One region of the Sporosarcina sp. P3 genome, then DNA from elsewhere that is predicted to be linked to it. Evidence: riboswitches for the same ligand, from Rfam matches in the RefSeq annotation. Region 1 holds a riboswitch; each other region holds the start of a gene.
The links. A riboswitch is a leader RNA that binds a small molecule or an ion and turns the genes downstream of it on or off. The one in region 1 is predicted to bind S-adenosylmethionine.

Region 1 (3,134 bases):
TCAGCTAAAAGTGAGTGATTTTTGTATTTAATAGTGTTTAATAAATTAGCCGTCACTACTTCATGCGTTTTCTTCGTTTTCATTTGCTTATATTTCATATCGCTCACTCCGCGCTACCACATATTAAACGCGTTTTCTCCAGTTGTAGCAGGTTTCTTTTACGCTCTTTACCATCTCGATAGCCTGACAATTCTCCACTCTTCGCTACTACACGGTGACAAGGCACCAAGATCAATAGGGGATTCTTGCCTATCGCAGATGCTACAGCACGAACAGCAGATGCTTTCCCCATTCGTTCTGCAATTTCTGAATAGGTTACGACCTTACCGTAGGGTATCTGTTGTAGCACTTCCCAAACTTGCAATTGGAATGGTGTCCCTTTTAGATCCACTGGCACCGCAGAAAAACTAATAGCCTTACCTGAAAGATACTCTTTGACCTGACCTCTATAGACCTCAAGCTTCATTTCATCTTCCTTTAACCCTTCAGTTTCGAATCGCTTTGACCAAACCTTTAATTGTTCCACACTATTTTCTGCTAATCCCACGTAGCAAAGTCCTTTTTCTGTAGCGGCAAGCGTTACTGTCCATTCTTCATATTCAAATCGTGTCCAATAAACCAGTGTATCCACTCTCCTTTATCCGAATAACTTTAAACCAACAGCACCGAGAATAATGAGCGATAAAAAGAAAAGACGTTTAACGCTAGCAGATTCTTTGAAAATCAAAATCCCCATCAATACAGCTCCCGCTGCTCCAAACCCTGTCCATACCGCATACGCTGTACTCATTTGAATTTCACGCATAGCAAGAGACAAGAAGACGAAGCCGAATCCAAATATTCCGACAATGAGCAACAATCTCTTAATAGACCGTTTCTGTAAATAGTAATTGATACTTACCACACCAAAAATCTCACCGAGACTGGCAATAGCCAAATACACCCAAGCCATCGTCAGCCACCTCCTTTTGTATCTACTTGTTCATCTGTAGTCAACTTGATACCGACGACCCCGCTGACAATTAATCCAATAAAAGTCAGCGTAACCCATGTGAAATCTGCTTGAAAGATGAATATATCCACCAAAAGGATTGCCGCGGCACCCGATCCGGTAAAGACTGCATATACCGTACCTGAAGGTAATTTTTCGCATGCTTTAATAATAAAATAAAAACTCAATACAATCGCCACACCTGTTCCAGTCCATTGAATTGCGGTTTCAGAGTAACGCAGACCAACTACCCAGAAAATTTCTATAACTGCCGCTAGGGCAACATAACTCCAAGCCAAAATAAAAATCTCCTTTCTTTCATGAATAGCACCTATAAGTATAGCAAAAAGTCATCCGATCACGATAAAAGGAAGCTTGCTTCTAGTATATCCGCATGGTAGAATAAATCCATCAACAGTTTTTTCTATATTAAGAATATTCTTATCGAGAGAGACGGAGGGATAGGCCCAGCGATGTCTCAGCAACCAGCCTCAGGCACGGTGCTAATTCCAATGGTGACACCACCTTGAAGATGAGAATGCTGTATACACTTGTAAGTTCGAGGGCCTATTCGAAAAGAAGAGGTTCTTTTTTATTTTGCTGGGGGGATGGATATTCATGACAAACAATGGATTAGAAACCAGATTAGTACAACTAGGGAACCGCAGTGACAGGAAAACCGGAGCAGTTAATACGCCTATTTACTTGTCTACAGCGTATCACCATGAAGGTCTAGGAAAATCTACGGGGTATGATTACACACGAACAAAAAATCCTACGCGTTCGATCTTAGAGGATGGAATCGCAAACTTGGAATCTGGTGATCAAGGATTTGCGTGCAGTTCTGGAATGGCAGCCATCCAACTAATTTTATCCTTATTTAAGACAGGTTCAGAGCTACTGGCACCTGAAGACTTATATGGCGGCACGTATCGTTTATTTAATCAATACGAAGAGACCTACAATGTGAAGACACGTTATCTATCGTTTGATGATGTTTCAGAAGTCGAGCAAGCAATTACTGATCGCACAAAAGCGATCTTCTTGGAAACGCCCACAAACCCATTAATGCAAAACATAGCAATTGGGACGTATGCAGAATTGGCCAAAAAGCATGACTTATTATTAATTGTCGATAATACATTCTTAACGCCTTATTTCCAACGACCTATTGAAGAAGGCGCAGATATCGTCATTCATAGCGCAACAAAATATATCGGTGGACATAATGATGTACTAGCAGGTCTAGTCGTCGCAAAGGGTGAAGAGTTATGCGAACGCCTATTTACTAACCATAATGCGATTGGCGCTACATTATCCCCTCTTGATTCCTGGCTGGTTGTCCGCGGTTTGAAAACATTGCATTTACGCATGAAACAGCATGACGTCAATGCGAAAGCAATGGTATCTTACTTAGAACAAGAGTCTCTCATTGCCGACGTACTCTACGCCGGGATCGGTGGCATGTTATCTTTCCGAGTGCAGAATAGCGAATGGATAGGACCATTCCTTGAAAACCTGAACCTCATTTCATTTGCTGAAAGTTTAGGCGGCGTGGAAAGCTTTATCACGTATCCGACTACGCAAACGCATATGGATATTCCTTTAGAAGAACGCAATCGCCGTGGAGTGGATGATCGTTTGCTACGTTTCTCTGTTGGTGTAGAAGATGTAGATGATTTGATTGCTGATGTAAAACAAGCTCTTTATGCTGCAAAAGAAATAGTAGAAGGCGTAAAAACTCAATAATAATAAACCGCACAACTCGAACCGTCAGTTACACTATGGCAGTTCGAGTTTTTGCAGGTAAAGAAAAGATGCTAAATCCTTCAATAGTTAGATGTTAAAGTATATACTGAAAAAGAACATACATTTATTATTGGAGGCGAGATTGTTGAATCGTTTAGAAAATAAAGTAGCAGTAGTAACTGGCGCCGGGTCTGGAATTGGACGAGAAATTGCTGAGCTCTATGCCCGTGAAGGTGCGAAGCTTATCATCGCAGATATGAATATGGAAGGTGCAGAAGAGACTGTCCAGACGATTAAAAATGCTGGCGGTCAAGCGCTGGCAGTTAAGACCAATGTCACGGTGGAAGAAGATGTACAAAGAATGATTGATACAGCAGTGGAGCAATTCGGCACA
Region 2 (3,134 bases), on a different contig from region 1:
AATGTGATTGTAAGCCAATTAGATTATGATCGCGGCATGTCAAATGTACAAGTGGGCGGATATTATGTTGCATCTTAACGATTGAACCCATCGCCATGTTGCTAATGCGGGGAGAAGCAAGTGAATTGTCCGCCATTGTTATAGCGTCAACGCCTGCGTCATATAACACATTTGCCCCTTTGATATAACCTTCAGTTTCCAAGTGGCGTGGTGTATCTAGTTCTACAATCACCGTGCGCTCTGTTTTGGCTTTTTCGTGAAGGGGTTGATGTTTTACAGGCCTTGCTTCATGAATCACGATAGGCTTTGCCGGTTGCACAATCTTTTTTGTAATAGGTGCTAGCCGCGCTAACTGTGTTTTAGCTGCTTTAATATGCTTAGGCGTCGTTCCGCAACATCCGCCAATCAACCGAACGCCTTGATCACGAAGTAATACGGCAGCGCGTCCAAAGTATTCTGCTTCAGATTCATAGACAATACGTCCATCTTCTACATCCAAAAGACTGGCATTTGGATAGGCGGATAAAAATGCCTTGTCAGGTAATGTAACATTATCGAATGCTTGAATCGTGTGGTAAGGGCCTAAGCGACAGTTGACGCCTACGATATCTGCACCGAGAGACTCGAGTTGATGAAGTGCATCGTTTAATGAAAGCCCATTCTGTAAGACACCCGGATCATGCATAGAAACTTGTGCAATCAATGGAACGTCCGTGATTTTCTTTAACGTGGTCACAACAGACGATAACTCTTCAAAATCATAATACGTCTCTAATAGAAGTCCATCAGGGTCACCTGCTAATAAAGCATGGGCCTGTTCTAGTACGACTTTCTCTATTTCGTTTAATGTAGCATCGCTTTTACGTATGCCGCGTACGCCGCCAATTGTTCCAAGTACAAATTGCCCCCCAGGCGCTGCTGCACGCTTTGCAATTTGAATGGCCGCTTTATTGAATTCTGTTACATGACTTTCTAAGCCATAGCGAGCTAATTTGTTCGCATTCGCACTGTAAGTGTTTGTCTGGATTATATCTGCGCCGGCTGCGATATAGTCTTGGTGAATTTGCTCTATAATTTCAGGCTTTTCTACGTTTAGTTCTTCATAACAGTAATCAATTCCGTAAGAATATAAAATAGTCCCCATTGCACCGTCTGCCGTTAAGACATTTGTTTGTAGCTTCTCTAGCAATGACATAATCCCATCTCCCCTTTGCTTTTTCTAATCAAAAAAAGCCTTCAAGTATAGTAGAAGGCTTTGTAATCTCAATGACTAGTTCCCTCTCATCTTTTCAGAGTGTCAATTTGACAGACTGCTGGAAGTAGCACCTTGCCTAAATGGCTGGTTGCTGAAGCGTCGACGGGCCAGTCCCTTAGCTTCTCTTGATAAGATTTGTTTCTTATTCAATTATTTTGATTATTCTAACCACATCATAGCCGCTTTGTTGGATATCGTCAAGTGAATGTTTGGTGAAGTTCCGTGTGCAGAGTTAGAGCGTAGAGAAATTGCGGCATATATGCTAAAATCAAAGAAACAACTCGAAAAGGTGAGGAACTATGCGATTCTTTAAATACTCATTTCCGATCGCTGTTCTTGTAGGTACACTTGCTTGGATTATGTTAGGTAACAGTTATGAAGAAGTTGCTTATGATATGCGTGTGTACATTACAATCGCAGCTGCTATATTTAGTGGTTTACTCTCAAGCGTTTTATTTCGTAAAGAAAAAGAAGAACAGATTGATGAGAAAAAATAGGCTGTCAGCGTTGCGCTGCAGTCTTTTTTTTATTCATTTTTATTAGTTAACTTAAAAATAAATAGTGTTGACATACGGTGTGTTAACCATTAATATTTTTAAGGTAACTAATATAAAAAGAGGTGACATAATGGCAACAGCAACAGAGAGACGACCGGTAAGTAGATTCAGTGCCTTAACTATTGTATACAGCGGGATGTTTGCATCTTTAATGATGATTGGAGCGAATATTACATCCTTCGTGCCGTTTTTAGTAGTTGGTGGTGTACCGATCACTTTGCAAACGTTTTTCGCCATCTTATCAGGACTATTACTGGGTAGTCGTCTAGGTGCATTATCTATGACAGTATATATGTTAATAGGACTAGCAGGCGCACCGGTTTTCGCTAAGTTTTCAGGCGGCTTCGGTCAAATTTTAAGTCCGACGTTTGGCTTTATTCTTACTTTCATCCTAATTGCCTATGTAGCGGGAAAGATTGTGGAGCGAAATCAGACCCTACCTGCTTTTATTACCGCAGCGCTAGTCGCCACAGCAATCAACTACATACTAGGTACAAGTTGGATGTATTTTGCGTACAAGATGTGGGCGGCTGCACCCGACGTATTTACTTATAAGATCGCATGGCTATGGATGATGCCCCCACTGCCGAAAGATCTAATTTTAGCCGTGCTGTCAGGCATATTTGCGTTCAGAATATCCAAACACTTGAAAGTGAGGCGTGCACTATAATGTATTACCAACAACTGGCCACTAAAGTACTGGAAGGACATGTGTTAACTGACGAGGAATCACTCGCTATATTAAACAGCCCAGATGAAGATTTGCTATTATTGCTACACGCGACGTACTCGATTCGATCGCATTACTTCGGAAATAAAGTAAAGTTGAATATGATCATTAATACGAAATCAGGACTATGTCCGGAGAACTGTGGTTATTGCGCCCAGTCCATCATTTCAAAAGCACCTGTCGAAAAGTACGCGATGATGAAATCAGAAGAGATACTTGAAGGTGCGGAGCGTGCGGCTGCCAATAAAGCAGGCACCTATTGCATCGTCGCAAGTGGACGGGGGCCGCGTGACAGTGAACTAGACATAGTCATTGACTCTGTTAAGCAAATTAAAGAAAAGCACAAAGGAATGACGGTATGTGCTTGCCTAGGAATTTTAAAGCCAGGACAAGCAACTCGTTTGAAAGAGGCAGGAGTAGATCGTTACAATCACAACATAAACACATCTGCAGAACATCACGAAAGTATAACCACATCCCATACATATGACGATCGTGTACACACTGTAGGACTTGCCAAAGAAGCGGGCATATCTCCTTGTTCAGGCGTCATCGTCGGTATGCGGGAAACAAAGCAAGACATTATCTCTAT
Region 3 (3,134 bases), on a different contig from region 1:
GACGCATAAAAGTCCGTATTTTCAAAAGCGGATGTCGCAGGCAGTACAATGTCCGCAAACAAGGCAGTATCCGTCAAAAACAAGTCATGGACAACTGTAAACAAATCCTCGCGTGCTAAGCCATCTTGGACCTTATTGGCATCCGGTGCGACAACAGCGGGGTTGCTATTATAGACATACAACGAGCGAATCGGTTGTTGTTCCTTCAGTAATGCTTGCCCTAATAAATTCATATTAAATTTACGCGTAGGCTTTTTCTGAAGTTCAGGCCGTTCCAGTGCAGCAATATTATGCGTCAAATAGTCGGAATTTGATTTGACCGCACCTCCACCCTTTAATTCCCACTGACCTGTCAAAGCAGGCAAGCAAGAGATGGTTCGAACTATCATGCCACCATTATCATGATGCTGCAACCCATTGCCGATGCGAATCATGGAAGGAGAAATATCCCCATACATCCGTGCCAATTTATAAATATCTTCTTCGGGCACGCCTGTAATGGTGGAAACCATTTGTGGATTGTAGTACTTCACATGTTCACCGAGCGCTTCATGGCCGATTGTATACTTTTCTAAAAATTCTTGATGAACTAGTTTTTCTTTATAAAGAACATGCATGATTCCAAGAGCAAGCGCTCCGTCAGTTCCAGGTAAAATAGGAATGAACCAATCCGCCATGCGACCGGTTTGGTTTTTATGGACGTCAATGACAATAGTTTTCGCACCATTTTTTTTCGCCTTTTGCGCGATCATAGTTTGGTGCATATTGGTGCTGACAGCATTGATGCCCCAGAATATAAATAGTTTCGTTTCCGTCATCTCTTCTGGATCCGTTCCATAACGCCCGCCCATCGTGTAATTGTAACCGGCTTCGCCAGCAACTGAGCAAATCGTCCGGTCCAGTTGACTCGAACCAAGACGGTTGAAGAAACGACGATCCATCCCTTTAGAACTGAGTTTTCCCATATTTGCATAGAAGCTATAAGGAAGAATCGCTTCTGGACCTTCTTCAGTTATTATTTTTTTCCATTCATTTGTGATAGTTGTAATGGCTTCTTCCCAACTGATTGGAACGAATTGTCCATCGCCTTTTTTTCCAATGCGTTTCAGAGGGGTAGTCAACCGATTTTTATCATAAATCCGTTCAGCCATATGCCGAACTTTGTTGCATATACTTCCTTTTGTGACTGGATGTTCAGGATCACCTTCAATTTTAACGATTTTCCCGTCTTCTTTATGAATCAGCAATCCACATTGGTCTGGACAATCAAGAGAACAAACCGAAGGAACGATACCATTTTTTACATCAATATACGATTGCATTACAAAAATCCTTTCCAGCGAAATAATTTTACCATTTCAAGTTCACTTTGAAGTTTCCTAGTCCATTAATTATTAAAACAGAGAACTTCTATTAAATGTAAAAGAAAGCGTGTGTTGAAATGTAAATCGACTTAAACAAGTAGTTTATAGTAGGTAGTATACCATATTACAGACTGTAAATTTAGAAAGTTCCGATAACCTGTTGACTTTATATCAATTATTATGTACAGTAATTTCATTGGTTTAGTTTTAATAAAATTCTATCAATTATATATTATTTTCTATCGAGAGAAGTTGAGGGACTGGCCCTATGAAACTTCGGCAACATAATTGTGCCAAATCCAGCAAGCGTAGCTTGAGAGATAGAAAGAGCAAAGCATATTTATATTGCGTGAGCGATGATTGCCAAAGACTCTTTCTGTTTTTACAGGAAGGTCTTTTTATTTTATTAAAATAATATAAAATACATCAGCAGGAATGGAGAGTGTGGATATGTTGGAGAAAATAGGAATAACAAAAAACTTAGGATGGGGTTTCTTCGGTGTTATGTTGTTCATGATGGGAGATGGGATTGAAGCGGGGTGGTTAAGTCCTTTCTTAATTGAAAGTGGATTAACCATTCAACAATCAGCTGCTATATTCACAGTTTATGGTATCTCAATTGCACTATCTTCTTGGTTTTCGGGTGTCTGCGTAGATGTATTTGGTCCTAAACGTACAATGGCAATCGGCTTAGCCGTCTATATTATCGGTACGGCAGGGTTTATTACATATGGTTTTTCAACGATGAATTATCCGGTTATGCTTTTGACCTATTTCATAAAAGGTTTTGGCTATCCGCTATTTGCTTATTCTTTTTTAACATGGGTTATTTATAAGACACCACAAAGTAAATTGAGTTCAGCCGTTGGTTGGTTCTGGTTCGTTTTTTGTGCGGGAATGATGGTGCTTGGCGCTTGGTATTCAAGTTTTGCAATCCAACATCTCGGTTATATCAATACGATGTGGACATCAATTTTCTGGGTATGTCTTGGTGCTGTTTTAGCTTTAGTGATTAATAAAGACAAGTTTGAAAAGAAAAAACTTGCCAATAAAAAAGAAGCAGTCAAAGAATTACTGAAAGGGATCACGATTTTGAAGTCGAACCCGAGGGTTGCCGCAGGTGGGGTTGTTCGCGTGATCAATAGCTTAAGTGTTTATGGATTCCCGGTGTTCTTACCCATGCATATGGCGCAACATGGTATTGAAACAACAGCTTGGCTGCAGTTGTGGGGAACATTTTTCTTAGGAAATATCATTTTTAATTTAGTCTTCGGCTTCATTGGAGATAAATTTGGTTGGAAAAACACAATCATTTGGTTTGGTGGAGTCGGTTGTGCGATATTCACGCCACTATTGTTTTATATACCGGTCATTACAAATGGTAGCATTGTGATGACGAGTATTGTTGGATTCATTTGGGGAGGTTTAGTAGCAGGTTACGTTCCGATTGGCGCACTAGTACCTTCTGTTGCAGGCGAAGATAAAGGCGCAGCGATGTCCGTGTTGAATTTTTCCGCGGGTCTATCGACATTCGTAGCGCCAGCGATTGCCTTAGCGTTTATCGGGCTTGTTGGACCAGAAGGGGTTGTGTGGATTTTTAGTGCACTTTACTTAGTGAGTGCGATTATTGTTAAATTTATTCGTATACCGGAAGAAGAGAGTGGGAAGGTACAGGAGGAAACTTTGCTAGTTACCACGTGAAAATGTTTGTGCTAGGTGGTGATTGACAAAGTTATAGATAGATGAAATGATCACAATCAATTAAGAAAT
Region 4 (3,134 bases), on a different contig from region 1:
CAACATTTTTAGACGCTAAAGGCTTGGCATGCCCAATGCCGATCGTACGTGCAAAGAAAGCCATGAAAGACTTGCAAGCAGGGGACATTCTTGAAATCCATACAACAGACAAAGGTTCAGTGTCCGATCTGACTGCATGGGCGGCTTCTGGTAATCATGAAATAAAAGATCAACAACAAGAGTCAGATGTCTTTAAATTCTGGATCCAAAAAGGATAAACTAAGGGTAGAGGGAATGGTTATCTCCCTCTTTCATCAGGAAGAAGGGAGAACATCATGACGATTCCATTTATTATTACAATCTTTCTCATTGGCTTCGTTGGCTCATTCCTTTCGGGTATGATGGGAATTGGCGGTGCAATTGTCAAATATCCAATGTTGTTATTTATTCCTGCGTTACTTGGCTTTGCTGCGTTTACACCACATGAAGTATCTGGAATTACTGCAGTTGAAGTGTTTTTTGCATCACTTTCAGGAGTATTCGCGTATAGAAAGAGTAACTTAATATTGAAACCACTTGTCCTCTATATGGGAATCAGTGTATTAGTCGGCAGTGTGATCGGCGGCGCTGGTTCTAGTATGCTAGCAGAAGCGACGGTTAACATCATCTATGGTATTTTAGCCGTTATGGCGGCAATTATGATGTTCATTCCTAAAAAGGGTCTCGACGATCAGCCGATTGATGAAATTACATTTAATCGCTTCATCGCTTCCAGTGCGGCCTTTATCGTCGGTTTGGCAGCTGGAATTGTCGGAGCTGGCGGTGCATTCATTATGGTGCCGATTATGCTCGTGATACTAAAGATACCGACACGCGTTACGATCGCTACGTCCCTTGCAATTACGCTATTGTCATCTGTGGGCTCGGCATCAGGCAAGCTCCTAACAGGTCAAGTACCTTATGGACCGGCGCTCGTCATGATTGTCGCAAGCATCATTGCAGCGCCGATCGGTGTAAAAGTCAGTCGTAAAGTAAACACCAAAGTATTACAAAGCATTCTAGCCATACTCATCATGGCCTCCGCCGTGAAAATCTGGTGGGACATATTCTAACCAAATAGGATCGTCAGCACATCGTTCACTAAACGTGTTGCTGGCGATTTTTTGGTGAAATCATAAGTGGAAACATCAGGGAACTCACTTCAGCACTTGCGGCTGGCTGTCGTTTAGTAAATGAGGGAGTCTTTACATAATGCTATCATTCGAGATCAACAAAACCTTCCTAGTCCAAGCTCTAGACGATAGAAATAACACCGCTTTCTAAAGATTCTATTAATAAACCCTTGCAATAGACTAGGAATAGCCGTATACTATTTTTCAACGATGGAAAACGAATAGACACACTCTTATCAAGAGCGGCGGAGGGATTAGGCCCTGTGATGCCCGGCAACCGGCGAAAGCAAAGGTGCTACTTCCTACAAACTCTCGGCAGTTTGGAAGATAAGGGGGGAATGAGCGAAAGCAGAGCCCTCTTCTTATTATGGAAGATGGGCTTTTTCTATATAGTGAATCACACCCACGTGTTCCTTGTCTAGTCCTAAAGAAAAGATATTCGAGGCGTCTCGGTGTTCCATCAATACATGAAAAAGGGGAATGGATATGACGAATTTACAGCCAGAAACGATACTATTACACGGAGGGCAAAAACCGGATCCGGAAACAGGTTCACGGGCTTTACCGATTCATCGTACGACTTCTTATGTATTCAGAGACACAGAACACGCACAAAATCTATTTGGCTTGAAAGAAGCAGGCAATATCTACACACGAATTACCAACCCGACAGTAGCTGTCTTTGAAGAGCGTGTCGCACAGCTAGAAGGCGGAACGGCAGCAGTTGCATTGTCTTCGGGTATGGCGGCCATTGCATTCTCTATTCTCAATATTGCTGGAACAGGTGATGAAATCGTTGCAGCGAGCAATCTTTACGGAGGTACATACAATTTATTCGCTGTGACATTACCGCGCTATGGCATCACAGTGAAATTTGTTGACGCATCTGATCCGAAAAACTTTGAAGCAGCCATTACGGATAAAACGAAAGCATTGTTTGCAGAAACAATCGGTAACCCGAGCTTGCAAGTCCTTGACGTGGAAGCTATTGCGAACATTGCACATGAAAATGGAATTCCGTTGCTCGTAGACAATACATTCCCTTCTCCTTATGGGTCAAATCCAATCGAATACGGAGCGGATGTAGTCATTCACTCGGCGACGAAATGGATTGGCGGACACGGTACGACTATCGGTGGTGTGGCAGTGGACGCGGGGAAATTCGATTGGACACAAGGTAAGTTCCCTGGCTTTACAGAGCCGGATGAATCATATCATGGCTTACGTTACGGAATCGACACGGCTGCTGCAGCTTTCGCAACGAAACTGCGCGTGCAATTGCTAAGAGACTTTGGCCCATGCCTGTCACCGGACAGTGCATTCAACTTGTTGCAAGGTTTAGAAACACTTCATTTACGTGTACCACGCCATAATGAAAACGCACAAAAAGTCGCGGCATTCCTGCAGGATCATCCAGCAGTTGAATGGGTAACCTATACGGGTCTAGACGATCATCCAACAGCGGAATTGGCCAACAAACATTTAAAAAACGGGTATGGCTCAATTATCGTTTTCGGTATCAAAGGTGGACGCGATGCTGGGAGACAGGTGATCGACAATGTCGAAATTTGGTCTCATGTAGCAAACGTAGGAGATGCCAAGTCATTAATCATACATCCGGCATCTACTACTCATCAGCAGCTGTCTGTGGAAGACTTGAAAAACTCAGGCGTTAGCGAAGAGCTGATCCGCTTGTCAGTAGGGTTGGAGTCAGTAGACGATATGATCGCAGATTTGAAACAAGCAATCGAAAAAGCTGTCAACTAATACAAAAAATGAACACTACGCATGTGCGCAGTGTTCATTTTTTATTTTCGTTTGATTTTTCTTCGCTCTTCCTTTAAAGATTTGAAAAGCGAGGTGATCATCATAATCAGTATGATGGAGAATGGTAAGGCGGCTATGATAATGACGTTTTGAAGTGCATCCAAACCACCAACATATAATAGAATAATCGCGATGGAGGACTGAATGACGCCCCAGACGATTTTCAAGTTATTAGGTGGAGTCAATGAACCATAT

Region 2: linked by a shared signal. The riboswitch ahead of CSV61_RS05210 (bifunctional homocysteine S-methyltransferase/methylenetetrahydrofolate reductase) and the one ahead of CSV61_RS14605 (methionine biosynthesis PLP-dependent protein) in region 1 are both predicted to bind S-adenosylmethionine.
Region 3: linked by a shared signal. The riboswitch ahead of CSV61_RS15515 (MFS transporter) and the one ahead of CSV61_RS14605 (methionine biosynthesis PLP-dependent protein) in region 1 are both predicted to bind S-adenosylmethionine.
Region 4: linked by a shared signal. The riboswitch ahead of CSV61_RS10450 (O-acetylhomoserine aminocarboxypropyltransferase/cysteine synthase family protein) and the one ahead of CSV61_RS14605 (methionine biosynthesis PLP-dependent protein) in region 1 are both predicted to bind S-adenosylmethionine.

What each region holds. Positions count from the first base shown of each region.
Region 1 covers NZ_PDZE01000014.1:63,133-66,266, reverse strand. The annotation lists gene CSV61_RS14620 (methylated-DNA--[protein]-cysteine S-methyltransferase) at 104-631, opposite strand; gene CSV61_RS14615 (DMT family transporter) at 638-952, opposite strand; gene CSV61_RS14610 (DMT family transporter) at 955-1,290, opposite strand; SAM riboswitch class I at 1,430-1,530, shown strand; gene CSV61_RS14605 (methionine biosynthesis PLP-dependent protein) at 1,610-2,740, shown strand; gene CSV61_RS14600 (glucose 1-dehydrogenase) at 2,886-3,134, shown strand, end outside.
Region 2 covers NZ_PDZE01000003.1:174,580-177,713, reverse strand. The annotation lists gene CSV61_RS05210 (bifunctional homocysteine S-methyltransferase/methylenetetrahydrofolate reductase) at 1-1,195, opposite strand, end outside; SAM riboswitch class I at 1,279-1,390, opposite strand; gene CSV61_RS05205 (hypothetical protein) at 1,555-1,752, shown strand; gene CSV61_RS05200 (biotin transporter BioY) at 1,883-2,482, shown strand; gene bioB (biotin synthase BioB) at 2,482-3,134, shown strand, end outside.
Region 3 covers NZ_PDZE01000017.1:36,387-39,520, reverse strand. The annotation lists gene CSV61_RS15520 (molybdopterin-dependent oxidoreductase) at 1-1,322, opposite strand, end outside; SAM riboswitch class I at 1,601-1,691, shown strand; gene CSV61_RS15515 (MFS transporter) at 1,815-3,065, shown strand.
Region 4 covers NZ_PDZE01000007.1:95,293-98,426, reverse strand. The annotation lists gene CSV61_RS10460 (sulfurtransferase TusA family protein) at 1-218, shown strand, start outside; gene CSV61_RS10455 (sulfite exporter TauE/SafE family protein) at 276-1,052, shown strand; SAM riboswitch class I at 1,343-1,446, shown strand; gene CSV61_RS10450 (O-acetylhomoserine aminocarboxypropyltransferase/cysteine synthase family protein) at 1,599-2,879, shown strand; gene CSV61_RS10445 (glycine betaine uptake BCCT transporter) at 2,921-3,134, opposite strand, start outside.